One region of the Bacillus sp. JJ1562 genome, then DNA from elsewhere that is predicted to be linked to it. Evidence: riboswitches for the same ligand, from Rfam matches in the RefSeq annotation. Region 1 holds a riboswitch; the other holds the start of a gene.
What was found. A riboswitch is a leader RNA that binds a small molecule or an ion and turns the genes downstream of it on or off. The one in region 1 is predicted to bind lysine.
Positions count from the first base shown of each region.

Region 2: linked by a shared signal. The riboswitch ahead of V7097_RS08725 (aspartate kinase) and the one ahead of V7097_RS04510 (transporter substrate-binding domain-containing protein) in region 1 are both predicted to bind lysine.

Region 1 covers NZ_JBALOQ010000006.1:38,849-47,410, reverse strand. Annotated here, with positions in the region: gene V7097_RS04540 (2-keto-3-deoxygluconate permease) at 1-646, shown strand, start outside; gene larA (nickel-dependent lactate racemase) at 728-1,996, shown strand; gene V7097_RS04530 (UxaA family hydrolase) at 2,115-2,414, shown strand; gene V7097_RS04525 (UxaA family hydrolase) at 2,407-3,576, shown strand; gene V7097_RS04520 (four-carbon acid sugar kinase family protein) at 4,022-5,317, shown strand; gene pdxA (4-hydroxythreonine-4-phosphate dehydrogenase PdxA) at 5,353-6,315, shown strand; lysine riboswitch at 6,406-6,585, shown strand; gene V7097_RS04510 (transporter substrate-binding domain-containing protein) at 6,687-7,523, shown strand; gene V7097_RS04505 (amino acid ABC transporter permease) at 7,589-8,335, shown strand; gene V7097_RS04500 (amino acid ABC transporter ATP-binding protein) at 8,353-8,562, shown strand, end outside.
Region 2 covers NZ_JBALOQ010000013.1:242,179-250,740, reverse strand. Annotated here, with positions in the region: gene V7097_RS08740 (electron transfer flavoprotein subunit alpha/FixB family protein) at 1-911, shown strand, start outside; gene trxA (thioredoxin) at 1,291-1,605, shown strand; gene uvrC (excinuclease ABC subunit UvrC) at 1,778-3,550, shown strand; lysine riboswitch at 3,617-3,794, shown strand; gene V7097_RS08725 (aspartate kinase) at 3,881-5,125, shown strand; gene V7097_RS08720 (YslB family protein) at 5,213-5,668, opposite strand; gene V7097_RS08715 (succinate dehydrogenase cytochrome b558 subunit) at 6,057-6,665, shown strand; gene sdhA (succinate dehydrogenase flavoprotein subunit) at 6,738-8,498, shown strand; gene sdhB (succinate dehydrogenase iron-sulfur subunit) at 8,500-8,562, shown strand, end outside.

The sequences.
Region 1 (8,562 bases):
GTCAGATGTCGGTGCAGTATCTGTCCTATCATTGAATGATGGGCCATTTTTTACATTAATGTCATTAGGGCTTTTAGGTTCTAAATTCCCAATTATTGCGTTTATCGCTGTTTTATTACCGATTGGAATAGGAATGCTACTCGGAAATCTTGACCCTGAGATTCGAGAATTTCTAGCACCAGGAGAAATCCTGCCAGTTCCGTTCTTTGCGTTTGCACTTGGCGCTGGGATGAACTTTATGACATTCTTTAACCCAAGCGTTGTTGGGGCTGGGTTACTACTTGGGATTATGACAGTAGTATTAACCGGATTAACCGGTATTCTCGTGTTCAAGCTGTTTAAAGAAAAAAGTTATATTGCCCCGGTGGCAGAGGCGTCCACAGCGGGGAATGCGGTAGGTACACCTGCAGCAATTGCAGCTGCTGCAGTCGTTGCATCTGGTGCTGGCATGATGAGCGCCGCTGAAGCCCAAGCTTATCAGGATATAGCGAACATTGCTACGATGCAAATTTCAATTTCTACTTTAACGACTGCTATTCTTTGTCCAATTGCCGTTATATTAATGGATAAATACCAAAGAAGTAAAGGTATTGATGGTAAGCTGGAAAATCCTAGGGCGCCAAAAGATCCTGGAGTACCGGTGTAAAAAACAGACTCCACCCCTGGTCGATTAAGAGGCTAGGGGTGCGGTTATTTATTGAAATATTGATTCACAAAGGAGAAGAAAATGCAAACAACTTTGTTATATGGAAAAGAGAATTTAACGATTAACGTTCCGGATAATGCACTCATTTTAGAACCACAAAATCCCTCAGGCCTAGCTAATGAGATGGAAGCCTTACAAGAGGCACTTAAAAATCCAATTGGATCACCTCCTTTAGCGGAAATGGTGAAAGCAACGGATAAGGTAGCTATCGTCATTAGTGATATCACACGGCCAACCCCTAATGAAAAACTTGTTCCAGCTTTAATTAAAGAATTAAGCCATGTACCGCTTGAAAATTTTGTGATTATAAATGGAACTGGAACGCATCGTGACCAAACCGAGGAAGAGTTTGTTCAAATGCTTGGTCAATGGGTAGTTGATAACATTCGCATCATTAATAATCACTGTCACGATAAAGAAACGCTTGTCAAAGTAGGACATAGTCAATTTGGCTGTGATGTTTATTTAAATAAAGAATATGTTGAAGCTGATTTTCGAATTGTAACGGGTTTTATCGAGCCTCACTTTTTTGCTGGATTTTCCGGTGGACCAAAGGGAATCATGCCAGGGATTGCAGGGATTGAGACCATCATGACCTTTCATAATGCAAGGATGATCGGAGACCCGTTATCGACATGGGGAAATATGGTCAATAACCCTCTCCAGGATATGACAAGGGAAATCAACATGATGTGTAAACCCCATTTTATGCTGAATGTTACCTTGAATCGTGATAAACAGATTACAAATGTGTTTGCTGGGGAACTAATTGCTGCACATGACAAAGGTTGTGCCTATGTAAAAGAGCATGCCATGTCAAAATGTGATCAGCGTTTTGATATCGTTATCACATCAAATTCCGGCTATCCACTCGATCAGAATCTGTACCAGGCCGTAAAAGGAATGAGTGCAGCTCATAAAATTGTGAAAAAAGGTGGAACGATTATTGTTGCTTCAGAATGTTCAGATGGTCTTCCAAGCCATGGGAATTATGCGGACATATTAAAGATGGCCAAATCCCCACAAGAAATCTTAGACATGATCAATAATCCTGAATTTAAAACATTCGACCAGTGGCAAGTGCAAAAGCAGGCTGTCATCCAAGTATGGGCTGATGTGTATGTATATTCATTACTTACAGATGAACAAGTGACACAGGCGATGCTGAAGCCAACACATAATATTGAAGAAACGTTAGAGCAGCTTAAAGAAAAGTATGGAAAAGACATGTCTGTTGCTGTACTACCATTAGGGCCATTGACCATTCCGTATGTTGATACCGAGGACTAAACCCGATACCTTCCAAACTATTAAAATATATTGCTAATTTTACATTGTTTAAAAGGGTATTTAGTAGCTATTTCAATGAAGTATAATTTTTACGATTTTGATAGAGGAGGAATGAGGCATGTCCCAAAGTTTTTCAGCGGTATTAATGAATGAGAATGATAATGTTGCGACTGTTTTGGCTGATTTAGAGGCAGAATCATTTGTTTCTGCTTCAAATGGCGATAAGAAGCTTGAGGTAAAGCTCTTGCAATCAATTCCCTTTGGACATAAATTTGCCGTTGCTCTGATTAAAAAGGGTGAAAAGATTTATAAATACGGTGAAATCATCGGTGTTGCATCTTGTGATATTGCTACAGGTGAGCACGTCCATGTTCATAATCTCGAAGGAACACGTGGAAGGGGCGATATAAATGGATAATCAACAATATTTTATGGGGTATAGACGTCCGGATGGAAAAGTTGGGGTTCGCAATCATGTATTGATTCTTCCTACCATCACCTGTGCAACACAGGCTGCCTACCAAATTACCCAGCTCGTGCATGGTACCGTTAGTTTTATTCACCAGCATGGCTGCACACAAGTTGGGGTGGATTATGATCAAACCTTCCGAACATACGTCGGTGTAGGGCTTAATCCAAATGTGTATGGCGTTGTCGTGCTAGGACTAGGCTGTGAAACACATCAAGCAAGAAGTGTAGCGGAAGAAATCGCCAAAAGTGGAAAGCCGGTTGAGACTGTTTCCATTCAGGAAAATGGAGGTACCTTGCAAACGATAGCTAACGCTGCTAAAATTGCCGCAAAAATGGTTCAGGATGCCTCTGCAATTATGAGAGAGCCATGCCATGTCAGTGAGTTAATCATTGGAACGGAATGCGGTGGTTCGGACGCATGTTCTGGCCTATCTGCAAACCCTGCAGTTGGTCATGTAAGTGATTTGATTGTAAAAGCCGGTGGAACCGCAATCCTTGCAGAAACTACAGAATTAATCGGTGCCGAACATTTACTTGCTAATCGAGCGGTCAATGATCTTACTGTTGAGCGTGTGTATGAAAAGATTAAGCAGGCTGAAGGTCGAGCACTAATGATGGGTATAGATATCCGCACAGGTAATCCTACACCTGGGAACATAGCTGGAGGATTAAGTTCGCTCGAGGAAAAGTCACTTGGAGCAGCTACAAAATCTGGCACGAGCCCGCTTCAAGAACTAATTGACTATGCGGACATTCCAACCAAAAAAGGACTTGTCTGGATGGATACTCCAGGGCAGGATATTGAACAGCTTACCGGAATGGTCGCGGGAGGTGCACAGGTGGTCCTGTTCACAACTGGTCGTGGTACGCCAACGGGATCACCAATAGCCCCTGTTATTAAAATTTCAACAAATACACCAATGTTTAATAGTATGAGAGATAATATGGATTTAAATGCTGGAACAATTATAGAAGGAAAAGAAACCGTACAATCAGTTGGACAATCGATCTTTGAAGAAATTAAATCTGTCTCATCTGGTAAACTAACAAAATCAGAAATATTGAAACAAAACGACTTTGGTATTTGGAGAATTGGACCAACCTTTTAACTTATATAGTAGATGCTCAAACCCCTACTGTAATTAAGGAACTCAGACTAAAAACGCCACTTCCTGTGGCAACGTCTGAGTGACCCACCTCGTGTGGGCCTAAAGCCTCCAGCGGATGCCATGATTTTTCAAAGGTAAATTTTCAGCTTTAACTGGCACTAAGCCCTCAAAGAGGGCAACTGCCAGTAAAAGCCTGAAAATTTGAACAAAGACTAAGAACGCCACATCCTGTGGCAACATCTTTGTGACCCACATCCTGTGGGCCTCAACTAACAATCTGTGGAGTAGTGAATCCACAGATTGAAGTTTCACAGTATCTACCATAAGATCAAAGACTAAGTACGCCACTTCCTGTGGCAACTTCTTTATGACCCACTTCATGTGGGCCTAAAAACGGGCGCAAATACGCCTTGGCGTATTTGATTCTTGTCTTCTATTAGGATGTGTGGATGGATTGAACAATAAAATTGGTATTATAGCAGATGATTTTACAGGGGCAAACGACTCAGGTGTGCAGCTTGCTTTAAAGGGCCTTCGTTCTTCGGTCATCCACGACTGTAAGAATGAAGGCAGCATGTCAAATCGTGATGTGTTAATTATTGATACAAATAGCCGCTCTTTAGGTCCGAAAGAAGCAAAGGCGGCTGTAAAAAAAGCAGCCCTCATGCTGCAAAAATTAGGTTATCAACATATTTATAAAAAAATTGATTCGACATTAAGAGGAAATATTAAAGCTGAACTTGAAGCAATCGAAGAAGTCTTTCAACCAGAACTAATAGTAATTGCTCCAGCACTACCAAAGATGGGAAGAACGACAAAGTTAGGTTATCACTACATTAATGGAGCTTTAATCTCGGAAACAGAATTTGGAAGGGATCCGAAGACGCCTGTTACTGATAGTTATATTCCACATTTGCTAATCAAAAAAGGCGGGAGAAAAGCTGCGGTTTTTTCTGAAGACCTGCTTCACCTTGCAGAAGCAGAATTTCTGAAGCAAATTGATGATTGTCTGAAACAAGCAAAATCATGGGTTGTATGTGATGTAGAGAGAGAATCTGACTTTCAAATGATTCTAGACCGATTCATTTTGACAGGAAAAAGGATTGTTTGGGTAGGATCAGCTGGTTTAATTGAATATATTCCTGAAGCCCTACAAATAAAAGGGAAAACAATTCGAAGTTCACAACCACCCATATGTAAAACATTGACTGTTTCAGGTAGCCTCTCGCATATTACAAACCTTCAACTTGAGGAAGCAACTCGATTAGAAGATGTGTATTCCATTAAATTAGATGTCCGGAAATTAATTCAACCAGTCTTTGAGTCAAGCTCCATTTTAAAAGAAATGAAATCACATTCCAATGCTAAGCATTATATTGTGTATGTTGAGTCGAATGAAGAAAATCGCGAAATTGCCCAAAATGAGGGTGAAATACAAGGTTTAACTAAGGTGGAAATTAGTGAACGAATTGCAATCAGCTTAGGAACTTTGGCAAAAGATATTTGTAACCAAAACCAATTAATTAATGGGTTGATATTAACCGGTGGAGATACGGCGAAGGCAGTCTGTTCTATGCTTGGGATTAACGAAATGGAATTAGCTTCTGAAATAGAACCAGGTTTGCCGTTTGGAAGATTAATAGGATATGAAAGAGATATGTGGGCTGTCACGAAAGCCGGGGGTTTTGGGAATCGTGAGTCATTGATAAATGCAATGCACTTTTTGATAAGGGATGTGTGAACGTGACGAAGCAAAGACCAATCATTGGGATTACAATGGGAGATGCTGCAGGAGTTGGACCGGAAATTATTTTAAAAAGCTTAGCTGAACAAGAAGTACATGAAAAATGTAAGCCAATTGTAATCGGAGATGCGAAAATTCTTGAGCGGGCAAAAGCTTATGTCCATTCTAAGCTCCATATTCATTCCATCCAACATATTGATGATGCAGATTTTCAAATGGGGATTGTCAATTGTCTTGATCTTAAATTATTGCCGGAGGATTTGCCTATTGGAAAAGTCTCTGCAGAAGCAGGTCATGCAGCTTATGAATATTTGGCAAAAGCTATTGAACTAGCAAACCGGAAGCAAATAGATGCAATTTGCACGGCACCTTTAAATAAAGAAGCCTTGCATAAGGCTGGCCATTTTTACCCTGGTCACACGGAAATTTTGGCTGATTTAACCGGGACAACAGATTTTTCGATGATGCTATCTGCACCCAATTTGAAAGTCATTCATGTTACAACACATGTAGGGATTCTTGATGCGGTCAAGATGATCAATTCTGAACGTGTATATAAAGTGATCAAATTAGCGGACGAGACTTTAAAAAAATCCGGAATTAAAAATCCAAAAATTGCTGTTTGTGGAATCAATCCTCATGCTGGTGAAAATGGACTATTCGGTTACGGCGAAGAAGAAGAGAAAGTGATTCCTGGTGTACAGAAAGCTCAAGCTGAAGGAATAGAAGTATTTGGTCCATTGCCTGCTGATACTCTATTTTTCCGTGCAACTCGTGGGGATTTCGACATTGTTGTCGCAATGTACCATGATCAAGGGCACGGACCTGTAAAAGTACTAGGGCTTGATGTTGGCGTGAATATAACAGTCGGCTTACCCATTATTCGTACTAGTGTTGACCATGGCACGGCTTTTGATATTGCAGGCAAAGGGATTGCGGATGAGAGAAGCTTAATTGAAGCCATTCGCCAAGCAGTAGATTTTGCACCGGAGTGACTTACTAGATATTGCTAATAAATACTGGTTGACGGTTTTATAGGTATTATAGTAGTATAGAAACTAATTAAATAAGACCTCACTTTTTAATAGTGAGGTAGAGGCGCGATATTTAACAGTCTTTAGTGGAGTTTGAGAAGCAGTGATGCTAAGGAGAAGGAAATGTCGCCGAAGTTTGTAATATTCTCAGTATTACATGCTGGGTCTGCAGTTAAGAGCTGCAGGACTGTCTCAATAAACCCCGGTTTATTGAGTTGTGCTATCTCATTTGAGATAAAAGAGAGGACTTTAGGGTGACGATACAGCGACCTGAGTAAATCTCGGGTCGTTTTTTTTGTCGAAATTTATCAAAAAACAGGGGGAAATAGATGATGAGAAACAAGTTATCATTATTCATAGTTTTATTGATTTCAACTATTCTTTTATTAGCAGGATGTGGGACAAGTAATAGTTCTGGTTCCGGGTCGTCAGAAGATAATACATTTAAAGTCGGCCTTGAAGCTGGATATGCGCCATTTAACTGGACTCAAAACGATGATTCAAACGGTGCAGTTAAAATTGATGGCTCTAAAGAATATGCGGGTGGATATGATGTAGAAATCGCTAAAAAAGTAGCTGAAGGATTAGGAAAAGAATTAGTTATTGTCAAAACAGAGTGGGATGGTCTTGTACCAGCTTTACAATCAGGGAAAATTGATGCAATCATAGCGGGTATGTCACCGACAGCAGAACGTAAGGAAGCAATCGATTTCTCAGATACTTACTATACTTCAAATTTAGTGATGGTTGTGAAGAAAGGTAGTAAGTATGAAAATGCTACTTCTATTCAAGATTTCAACAGTGCAAAAGTTACAGCTCAATTAAATACGTTCCACTATTCAGTGATTGATCAAATTGAAGGTGTGGAGAAGAAAACAGCAATGGACAACTTCCCAGCAATGAGAGTTGCTCTTGAATCAGGAATAATTGATGGATACGTTTCAGAGCGTCCTGAAGGAATTAGTGCTTCATCTGCAAATGAGAACTTTGTCATGGTTGAGTTTGATGAAGGTTTTAAAACATCAGCAGATGATACAGCAATCGCTGTTGGACTTCAAAAGGGCAGTGAATTAACAGATAAAATCAATGAAATTTTAGCAGGTATCTCAGAAGAAGAACAAACAAGCATTATGGATTCGGCAATTAAAAATCAACCAGCAGCACAATAATAAATGCCAGAAACCGGCTGTATATCAACATACAGTCGGTTTTATAGGGTAAAGGAGGAAAAAAGATGAGTTTTGAGTGGGTCATTCGAATAATCACAGAAAACTGGCCAATGTTCCTTCGTGGTGCGGGTGTAACACTTTTGATTGCTCTTATTGGGACGATTATTGGGGCAGCGATTGGATTGTTAGCAGGAGTAGTCCGTACAATTCCAATGCCTGAACGTGGAGTGAACAAAATATTTTTAAAAGTGATTAATGTAATCCTCTCAATCTATATAGAATTCTTCCGTGGAACACCAATGATTGTACAAGCCATGGTTATTTATTATGGTTCTGCGTTAGCATTTGGTATAGATATGAATGTTTTTGTTGCAGCGATTATTGTTGTATCAATCAATACAGGAGCCTATATGGCTGAATATGTTCGTGGTGGGATTGTTTCGATTGATAAAGGACAGTTTGAAGCAGCGCATGCAATAGGAATGAATCATTTCCAAACGATGTGGAATGTTGTATTACCACAGGTTATACGTAATATTCTACCTGCAACGGGTAATCAATTTGTGATAAATATTAAAGATACGTCCGTTCTGAATGTAATTTCCGTTACAGAATTATATTTCGTGACAAAATCGATTTCAGGTAATAATTTTAGATATTTTGAATCATTCTTCGTAGCATGTATGATCTACTTTGTAATGACCTTCATTGTCACTAGAATACTATTATACTTTGAAAAAAAATTAGATGGCTCTGATAACTATACGATGATTGGGAACGATAGACCATTACAAGCAAATCAAAAGCAATAGAAGAAGGAGGAGAGAATATGGAAAAGATTATTGATATTCAACATTTAAACAAATCCTTTGGAACTCATGAAGTATTAAAAGATATTGATTTCTCGGTGAATAAAGGAGAAGTAGTCTCCATTATCGGTTCTTCAGGATCTGGTAAATCAACTCTTCTTCGTTGCATTAATCTGTTAGAAAAACCAAGCGGCGGCCAAATTATCTATCATGGTAAAAATATATTGGAT
Region 2 (8,562 bases), on a different contig from region 1:
CTATTGCGGCCGGGAAAACAGTAGCAGAAGGTGGCGAGGTAGTTGCAGTTTTAGTTGGTGATTCTGTAAACTCATTAGCAAATGAATTAATCCATTATGGTGCAGACAGAGTTGTAACTGTAGAAGATGCAAAATTAGGTTCATATACTCCGGATGGCTACTCACAAGCCTTACTAGCTGCAATTGATGCCGAATCACCAGAGGGTTTAGTATTTGGACACACAGCATTAGGTAAGGACCTATCACCAAAAATTGCAGGTAAACTCAATTCAGGTTTGATTTCAGACGTAATGGCTATTGAAATTGCTGGTGGAAACATTGTCTTTACTCGTCCAATTTATTCAGGTAAAGCATTTGAAAAGAAAATTGTGACGGACGGATTAATGATTGCAAGTGTTCGTCCAAACAATATTTCCCCACTTGAAAAAGACGAGTCACGTTCTGGAGAAGTTTCTTCTCTAGCAGTTGACATTAAAGATTTACGTACAATTGTAAAAGAAGTTGTGCGGAAGGCAACTGAAGGTGTTGACTTGTCTGAAGCGAAGGTTGTGATTGCAGGCGGACGTGGAGTGAAAAGTGCTGAGGGGTTTGAACCATTAAAAGAATTAGCAACAGTTCTTGGTGGAGCTGTAGGTGCTTCCCGCGGTGCATGTGATGCTGATTACTGTGACTACTCCCTTCAAATTGGTCAAACTGGTAAGGTTGTAACGCCAGACCTATATATTGCTTGTGGGATCTCGGGAGCAATCCAGCACTTAGCCGGAATGTCAAACTCTAAAGTTATCGTTGCTATCAACAAAGATCCAGAAGCAAACATCTTCAAGGTTGCGGACTATGGAATTGTTGGAGACCTTTTTGAAGTAGTTCCAATGCTTACGCAAGAGTTTAAAAAATTAAAAGTAAATGCATAATGTGAAGTGAAGCGAGCTAATTAGCTCGCTTTAATTTAGGGGAATTTTTCTATTTTACCTTTTTAAAAAATATGGTATACTAATCAAGCGATGAGCTGAATTGCATAAGTCGAGTTGACACGCCTATCGGCAAGGCACTATGTGGAGTGCTGTTACTCGCCGCAATACGCAAAAAAGACGTCCTTCTGGGCGTCTTTTTCTATATGTCACCTTCTGTTTCCATACATATCAGGTGAAAAAAATGGGTAAGATGATGACGTATGATAGATCTGTTCAAAAAGCATTTTCTTTTTGAATGCAAATCATTCGTAAATTTAAAAATGAGATGTTATACTCTTTGTAGAATTTCAAAGTTGTAATTTATTTAGGAGGGGTTAAAATGGCTATTACAAACGTAACAGATCAAAGTTTTGACACAGCAACAAAAGAAGGATTAGTTTTAGCAGACTTCTGGGCACCTTGGTGTGGACCATGTAAGATGATTGCTCCAGTATTAGAAGAATTAGATACTGAAATTGGAGATAAAGTGAAAATCGTTAAACTTGATGTAGATGATAACCAAGAAACAGCAGCTAAGTTTGGCGTAATGAGCATCCCAACTTTACTTGTATTCAAAAACGGTGAAGTTGTAGATAAAGTAGTTGGCTACCAACCAAAAGAAGCATTAGCTGAAAGACTTGCTAACCATTATTAATCATTAAAACAGCCGCCATCGGCTGTTTTTTTGTTTGCTCTTATTTAAACAACGGAATTCCTTTTATTTCACATACAACTTCTCCGAAAAAATGTTACAATATAATGTACGACTTAACTGGGCGCAGATGCACCAAAGTATATTAGATTTTATAACAGATGGAGTGGTAAATATGCACGATCATCTTAAAGAGAAATTAGCAATACTACCGGACCAGCCTGGTTGTTATTTAATGAAAGACAGGCAAGGGACCATTATTTATGTGGGAAAAGCGAAAGTATTAAAGAATCGTGTCCGGTCTTATTTTACAGGGTCGCATGATGGGAAAACCTTGAGACTTGTAAATGAAATTGAGGACTTTGAATATATCGTAACATCTTCAAATATTGAAGCTCTGCTACTAGAAATCAACTTAATAAAAAAGCATGATCCGAAATATAATATTATGTTAAAGGATGACAAGACATATCCTTTTATTAAAATTACCGCTGAGAAACATCCTCGTTTGTTGATAACACGAAAAGTTAAGAAGGATAAAGGGAAATATTTTGGCCCGTACCCGAACGTCCAAGCAGCAAATGAAACAAAAAAGCTATTAGATCGGATTTATCCTTTACGAAAATGTTCGACTCTACCAGATAAGGTTTGTTTGTATTATCATATTGGTCAATGTCTTGCTCCTTGTGTGAATGAAGTATCTGATGAAACAAATAAAAAAATGGTAGACGATATCATACGTTTTCTTAATGGTGGATATAAAGAAATCAAGCATGAGTTAACTGAAAAAATGCTAAAAGCTTCGGAAGAACTAGATTTTGAGAGAGCGAAAGAATACCGCGATCAAATCACAAATATCGAAACAACGATGGAAAAACAGAAAATGACGATGACCGATTTTATTGATCGTGATGTATTCGGTTATTCCTATGATAAAGGTTGGATGTGTGTTCAAGTCTTTTTCATTCGTCAAGGTAAATTAATAGAGAGGGATGTTTCATTATTCCCATTTTATAATGAGCCAGAACAAGATTTCTTAACATTCCTGGGACAATTCTATTTGAAAGAAAATCATTTTAAACCAAAAGAAGTTCTACTTCCTAGTTCGATTGATCATGAGATTGCTGAGCAATTACTAGAGGTAAATGTACAACAGCCAAGTCGTGGGAAGAAAAAACAACTAGTTGACTTGGCAAGGAAAAATGCCAAAATCGCTTTAACGGAGAAATTTGCTCTGATTGAGCGTGATGAAGATCGGACAATCAAGGCAGTAGAAAACTTAGGTCAAAGATTGGGAATATACACCCCCCATCGGATTGAGGCATTTGATAACTCGAATATCCAAGGGACAGACCCTGTTTCAGCAATGATTGTTTTTACGGACGGAAAACCGGATAAAAAGGAATATAGAAAATATAAAATTAAATCGGTGCAAGGTCCTGATGATTATGAATCAATGAGGGAGGTTGTGCGGAGAAGATACAGCCGCGCTCTCAAAGAAAACCTTCCATTACCAGATCTTATAGTCATTGACGGAGGAAAAGGTCATCTTGCTGCAGTAAGGGATATTATAGAAAATGAGCTAGGTTTAGAAATCCCGTTAGCAGGACTTGCGAAGGATGATAAGCATAGAACTTCAGAGTTGTTGATTGGGGACCCACCTGAAATTGTGGAACTTCCAAGAAATAGCCAGGAGTTTTATCTTCTTCAACGGATTCAAGATGAAGTGCACCGCTTTGCCATTACCTTCCATCGCCAAGTTCGTGGAAAAAGTGCCTTTCAATCTGCACTTGATGATATTCCAGGAGTCGGGGATAAGCGAAAGAAAGCATTGCTAAAGCATTTTGGTTCAATCAAGAGAATGAAGGAAGCAAGCATAGAGGAAATCCAACAAGCCAATATTCCTCGGCCAACCGCTGAAGCCATCTTTGAAAAATTAAAGGAATAGGCGTTGCTATTTTGAAAATACTCTGATATAATCCTTAATAATATAATATACACTTCAATACGTTGAAGTGATGATAGAGGAGCGAGCTTTATCAGTATGCAATTGGAGGGGAATGAGCCCCTATGATTATTGCAGAAAGGAAAGTTCGCCGAAGTGAAAAAGGCCTCATACCTTTTTTGCTGGTCTTATGTTTAAGAGACGTAAGATTGTCAAGATGAGTTAATCTTGGAGAGCTATCTCACGATGTGACACGTTTTTTGTTTACGTATATCACAGCAATGAGATAATCTCATTGCTGTTTTTTATTATATTCAGAAAGAGGTTGAGGGCATGGGGATCATCGTACAAAAATTTGGAGGCACCTCAGTAGGGTCACCGGATAGAATTAAAAATGTTGCTAATCGTGTTATTCAAGAAGTGCAAGCAGGGAACCAAGTTGTGGTTGTTGTATCAGCAATGGGTAAAACAACAGATCAGCTAGTAAGCTTAGCAAATGAAATTACAAACTCGCCAAGCAAACGCGAGATGGATATGTTGTTAAGTACAGGTGAACAAGTAACAATCGCCCTTTTATCAATGGCAATTCAGGAAAAGGGGTATGAATCTGTATCTTACACTGGCTGGCAGGCTGGTATTGAAACTGAGGCTATACATAGTAATGCCCGCATTGAAAATATTGAAGTTTCAAGAGTAAGCGATCGTCTAAAAGAAGGGAAAATCGTTGTCGTTGCAGGATTCCAGGGAATCAGTGGCTCTGGAGATATAACGACTCTTGGACGGGGTGGGTCTGATACAACTGCAGTTGCACTAGCAGCAGCATTGAATGCGGACAAATGTGATATCTACACAGATGTAACAGGTGTATATACGACGGATCCTCGTGTTGTTCCATCTGCACGTAAACTTCATTCCATTTCCTATGATGAAATGCTGGAGCTTGCAAACCTAGGTGCGGGTGTACTTCACCCACGTGCAGTTGAATTTGCGAAAAACTTTGAAATGCCGCTTGAAGTTCGATCAAGCTTAGAGCTAGAAAATGGAACCATAATTGAGGAGGAAGTTTCGATGGAAAAGAATCTCGTTGTCAGGGGAATTGCTTTCGAAGACCAGATCACAAGGGTAAGAGTATCTGGATTACCAAATGAATTACACACACTTTCAACCATCTTTGGCACACTTGCAAAGAATGGTTTAAACGTAGATATCATCATTCAAAACACGACAGATCAAAATCATACAAATATTTCATTTTCAATTAAAACACCAGATTTACGCGACACTCTTGCTGTTTTAGAAAATAACAAGGATTTATTAAAATATGAGAGTATTCAGCATGAAGATGGTTTAGCGAAGGTTTCAATTGTTGGCTCTGGAATGGTTTCAAACCCAGGGGTTGCGGCTGATATGTTCCAAGTACTTGCACAAGAAAACATTGAAGTAAAAATGGTAAGTACATCTGAAATCAAAGTTTCAACTGTTGTTGATCAAGGAAGCATGGTTCTTGCGGTTGAAGCATTACATGATTCATTTAATTTAGCAGTGGTTGAAGAAGAAAAAGCAAAAGTCAAACTATAATTTGATGCATAGCGGGGCGTTCAAAGATAAATCTTGTTTTTGGGCGCCCATTTCTATATAAAAAGCCTGCACGTATTGTGCAGACTCTTATTCTTCAGTAATGTCTTTTTGATCCCATTTTACCGTGAAGATGATTTTTTTTGCTCGTCTTTTTTGTTGTTCATAGCTTTCAGTGATTCGATTTTTCTGTTGTTGAATTTGTTGAGCAAGAAAACCAGATTCAAGTTGGAATGTACAAATATCCTTTCGTTTAAAACGAGAAGACACGATCGTTCCATCTAAATGGAATTCAATAGAATTCTTATCCGAACGCTCTACCGTTAGGTCTCCCCATCCAGCATCATGAAAAAACGAAATAATTTCTTCAATTGTTGGTAAGGGGAATTTACGGGCAAGATTTTTTCCAGCCCAGTATAGAATCTGTGGAGTTTCTTTGCCAAGTAAATCAGGTATTAAAATTTCACGTATAAGTTCATAACCAAAAACAGAAACGGTCTGTTCACTTGAATTTACACTTTGTTCATTGATGTTAATGTTCTTCACTGCATTCCCCTCTTTCTCCATTCTTTATTATAAACTATCGGGGATAAGAAACACATGAATTTTTTTGTTTCTTTTTGTCATATTAGATCAATTTGTATTTCAGGTAGATAGAAACAAAAGTGTCCAAATATTATCAGATTCATGAATAATTTGTGGACGTGTTTCCTTGACGCTCTTGCTAGATGGGAGTAAAATGAACTTGTTACATTATACTGATAAAAGAAAATTGTGCCTACACTTGTCTTTTTATCTATGAAAAAAGCATTTTGTAGTTTACTGCAAGGGTTTTCAATTGTCAGTTTTTATTTCGTCCTAATACATAATTTTGGGGATGAGGAATGAAAAGGAGTGCCTAAAAGGTGCGGTTTATTATTAAGGGGGGTAAAGTATGGCTGGTAATCGTGAGTTTTTTAATCGCAGGCTCCATTCATTATTAGGTGTAATCCCTGTAGGGGTGTTCTTAATTCAACACTTAGTTGTGAATAACTTTGCGACAAGAGGAGAAGAAGCATTTAACAGTGCTGCTGACTTTATGGGGAGTCTCCCATTTAGACTATTTTTAGAAACTTTTATTATCTATTTACCATTACTATTTCACGCGATTTACGGTCTATATATTGCCTTTACTGCAAAGAACAATGTGAGTAGATACGGCTTTTTCCGTAACTGGATGTTCTTCTTACAACGTATATCCGGAATCATTACTCTAATTTTTCTAGCATGGCATGTATGGCAAACACGTATTCAAGCGGCTTTGGGGACACAAGTTGACTTCAATATGATGGAGGAAATCTTGAGTTCACCAGCAATGCTTGTTTTCTATCTTGTTGGTGTAATTTCCACAATTTTCCATTTCTCAAATGGTCTTTGGTCATTTGCCGTAAGTTGGGGACTAACAATAACTCCTCGTTCTCAACAAATTGCAACATATGTAACAATCATTATTTTTATTGCATTATCATACGTAGGTGTTACGACAATTTTTGCTTTCGTTTAAGAATTTGAAAATTAGAACGTTCACAGTTTTTTATACAAGATGAACGATCTCTTTATTGGGGAGTGAGTTACTTTGAGTCAAGGAAAAGTTATCGTAGTTGGTGGTGGATTAGCTGGTTTAATGGCTACCATCAAGGCTGCTGAAGAAGGAACACAAGTTGATTTATTTTCACTCGTACCTGTAAAACGATCACACTCAGTTTGTGCTCAAGGTGGGATTAACGGTGCGGTTAATACAAAAGGTGAAGGGGACTCTCCTTTGATCCACTTCGACGATACCGTATATGGTGGAGACTTCCTAGCAAACCAAAAGCCAGTTAAGGCAATGTGTGAAGCTGCACCAGGAATCATTCACCTAATGGACCGTATGGGAGTTATGTTTAACCGTACACCAGAAGGTTTACTTGATTTTCGTCGATTCGGTGGAACACAGCACCATCGTACTGCATTCGCGGGTGCAACAACTGGTCAACAATTGCTTTATGCATTAGATGAGCAAGTTCGTCGTCATGAGGTAGCAGGACTTGTAACGAAGTACGAAGGTTGGGAATTTTTAGGAATTATCCAGGACGATGAGGGGATTTGTCGTGGTATCGTAGGACAGAACCTTCAATCAATGGAAATTAAATCCTTCCCTGCTGATGCTGTTATCATGGCGTCTGGTGGTCCTGGAATTATCTTTGGTAAAACAACTAACTCAGTTATTAATACTGGTTCAGCTGCATCAATTGTGTACCAACAAGGTGCATATTATGCAAACGGTGAGTTTATTCAAATCCACCCAACTGCTATTCCTGGAGATGACAAACTTCGTCTAATGAGTGAATCTGCTCGTGGTGAAGGTGGACGAGTATGGACTTATAAAGATGGTAAGCCTTGGTACTTCTTAGAGGAAAAATATCCTGCATACGGAAACTTAGTTCCACGTGATATTGCAACACGTGAAATTTTCCACGTATGTGTAGATATGAAGCTAGGTATCAATGGTGAGAACATGGTATATCTTGATCTTTCTCATAAAGATCCAAAAGAGCTTGATATTAAATTAGGCGGAATTATTGAAATCTATGAAAAATTCATGGGTGATGATCCACGTAAAGTTCCAATGAAAATTTTCCCTGCTGTTCACTACTCAATGGGTGGACTATGGGTTGACGATCATCAACAAACAAATATCCCTGGTTTATTTGCTGCAGGTGAATGTGACTTTTCACAGCACGGTGCAAACCGCTTAGGTGCGAACTCATTATTATCAGCTATCTACGGTGGTATGGTTGCTGGACCTAACGCAGTTCATTACATCAAAGGACTTAAGAAAGGTACAGATTCCATTTCTTCAACTGTTTTCGATAGCCATGTAAAACAAGAGCAAGAAAAATGGGATAACATTATGTCAATGGATGGTACCGAAAATGCATACATCCTTCACAAAGAGCTTGGTGAGTGGATGACTGATAACGTAACAGTGGTTCGTTACAATGACAAGCTATTAAAGACAGATGAAAAAATTCAAGAGCTTATGGAACGTTATAAGAACATCAATATCAATGACACATCTAAGTGGAGCAACCAAGGTGCTACATTTACTCGTCAATTACAAAATATGCTTCAACTTGCACGTGTAATTACAATTGGTGCTTATAATCGTAACGAAAGCCGTGGTGCACACTATAAGCCTGACTTCCCTGATCGTAACGACGAGGATTTCTTAAAGACGACTATGGCTAAATTTACTGGTAATGATGCTGCGCCTGCATTCCATTATGAAGAAGTAGATACTTCATTAATCACACCACGTAAACGTGACTATTCAAAGAATAAGGAGGAAAAGTAATATGAGTGAAAAAACAGTTGAATTTCATGTTACTCGTCAGGATACTCCAGATTCTGATCCTTAT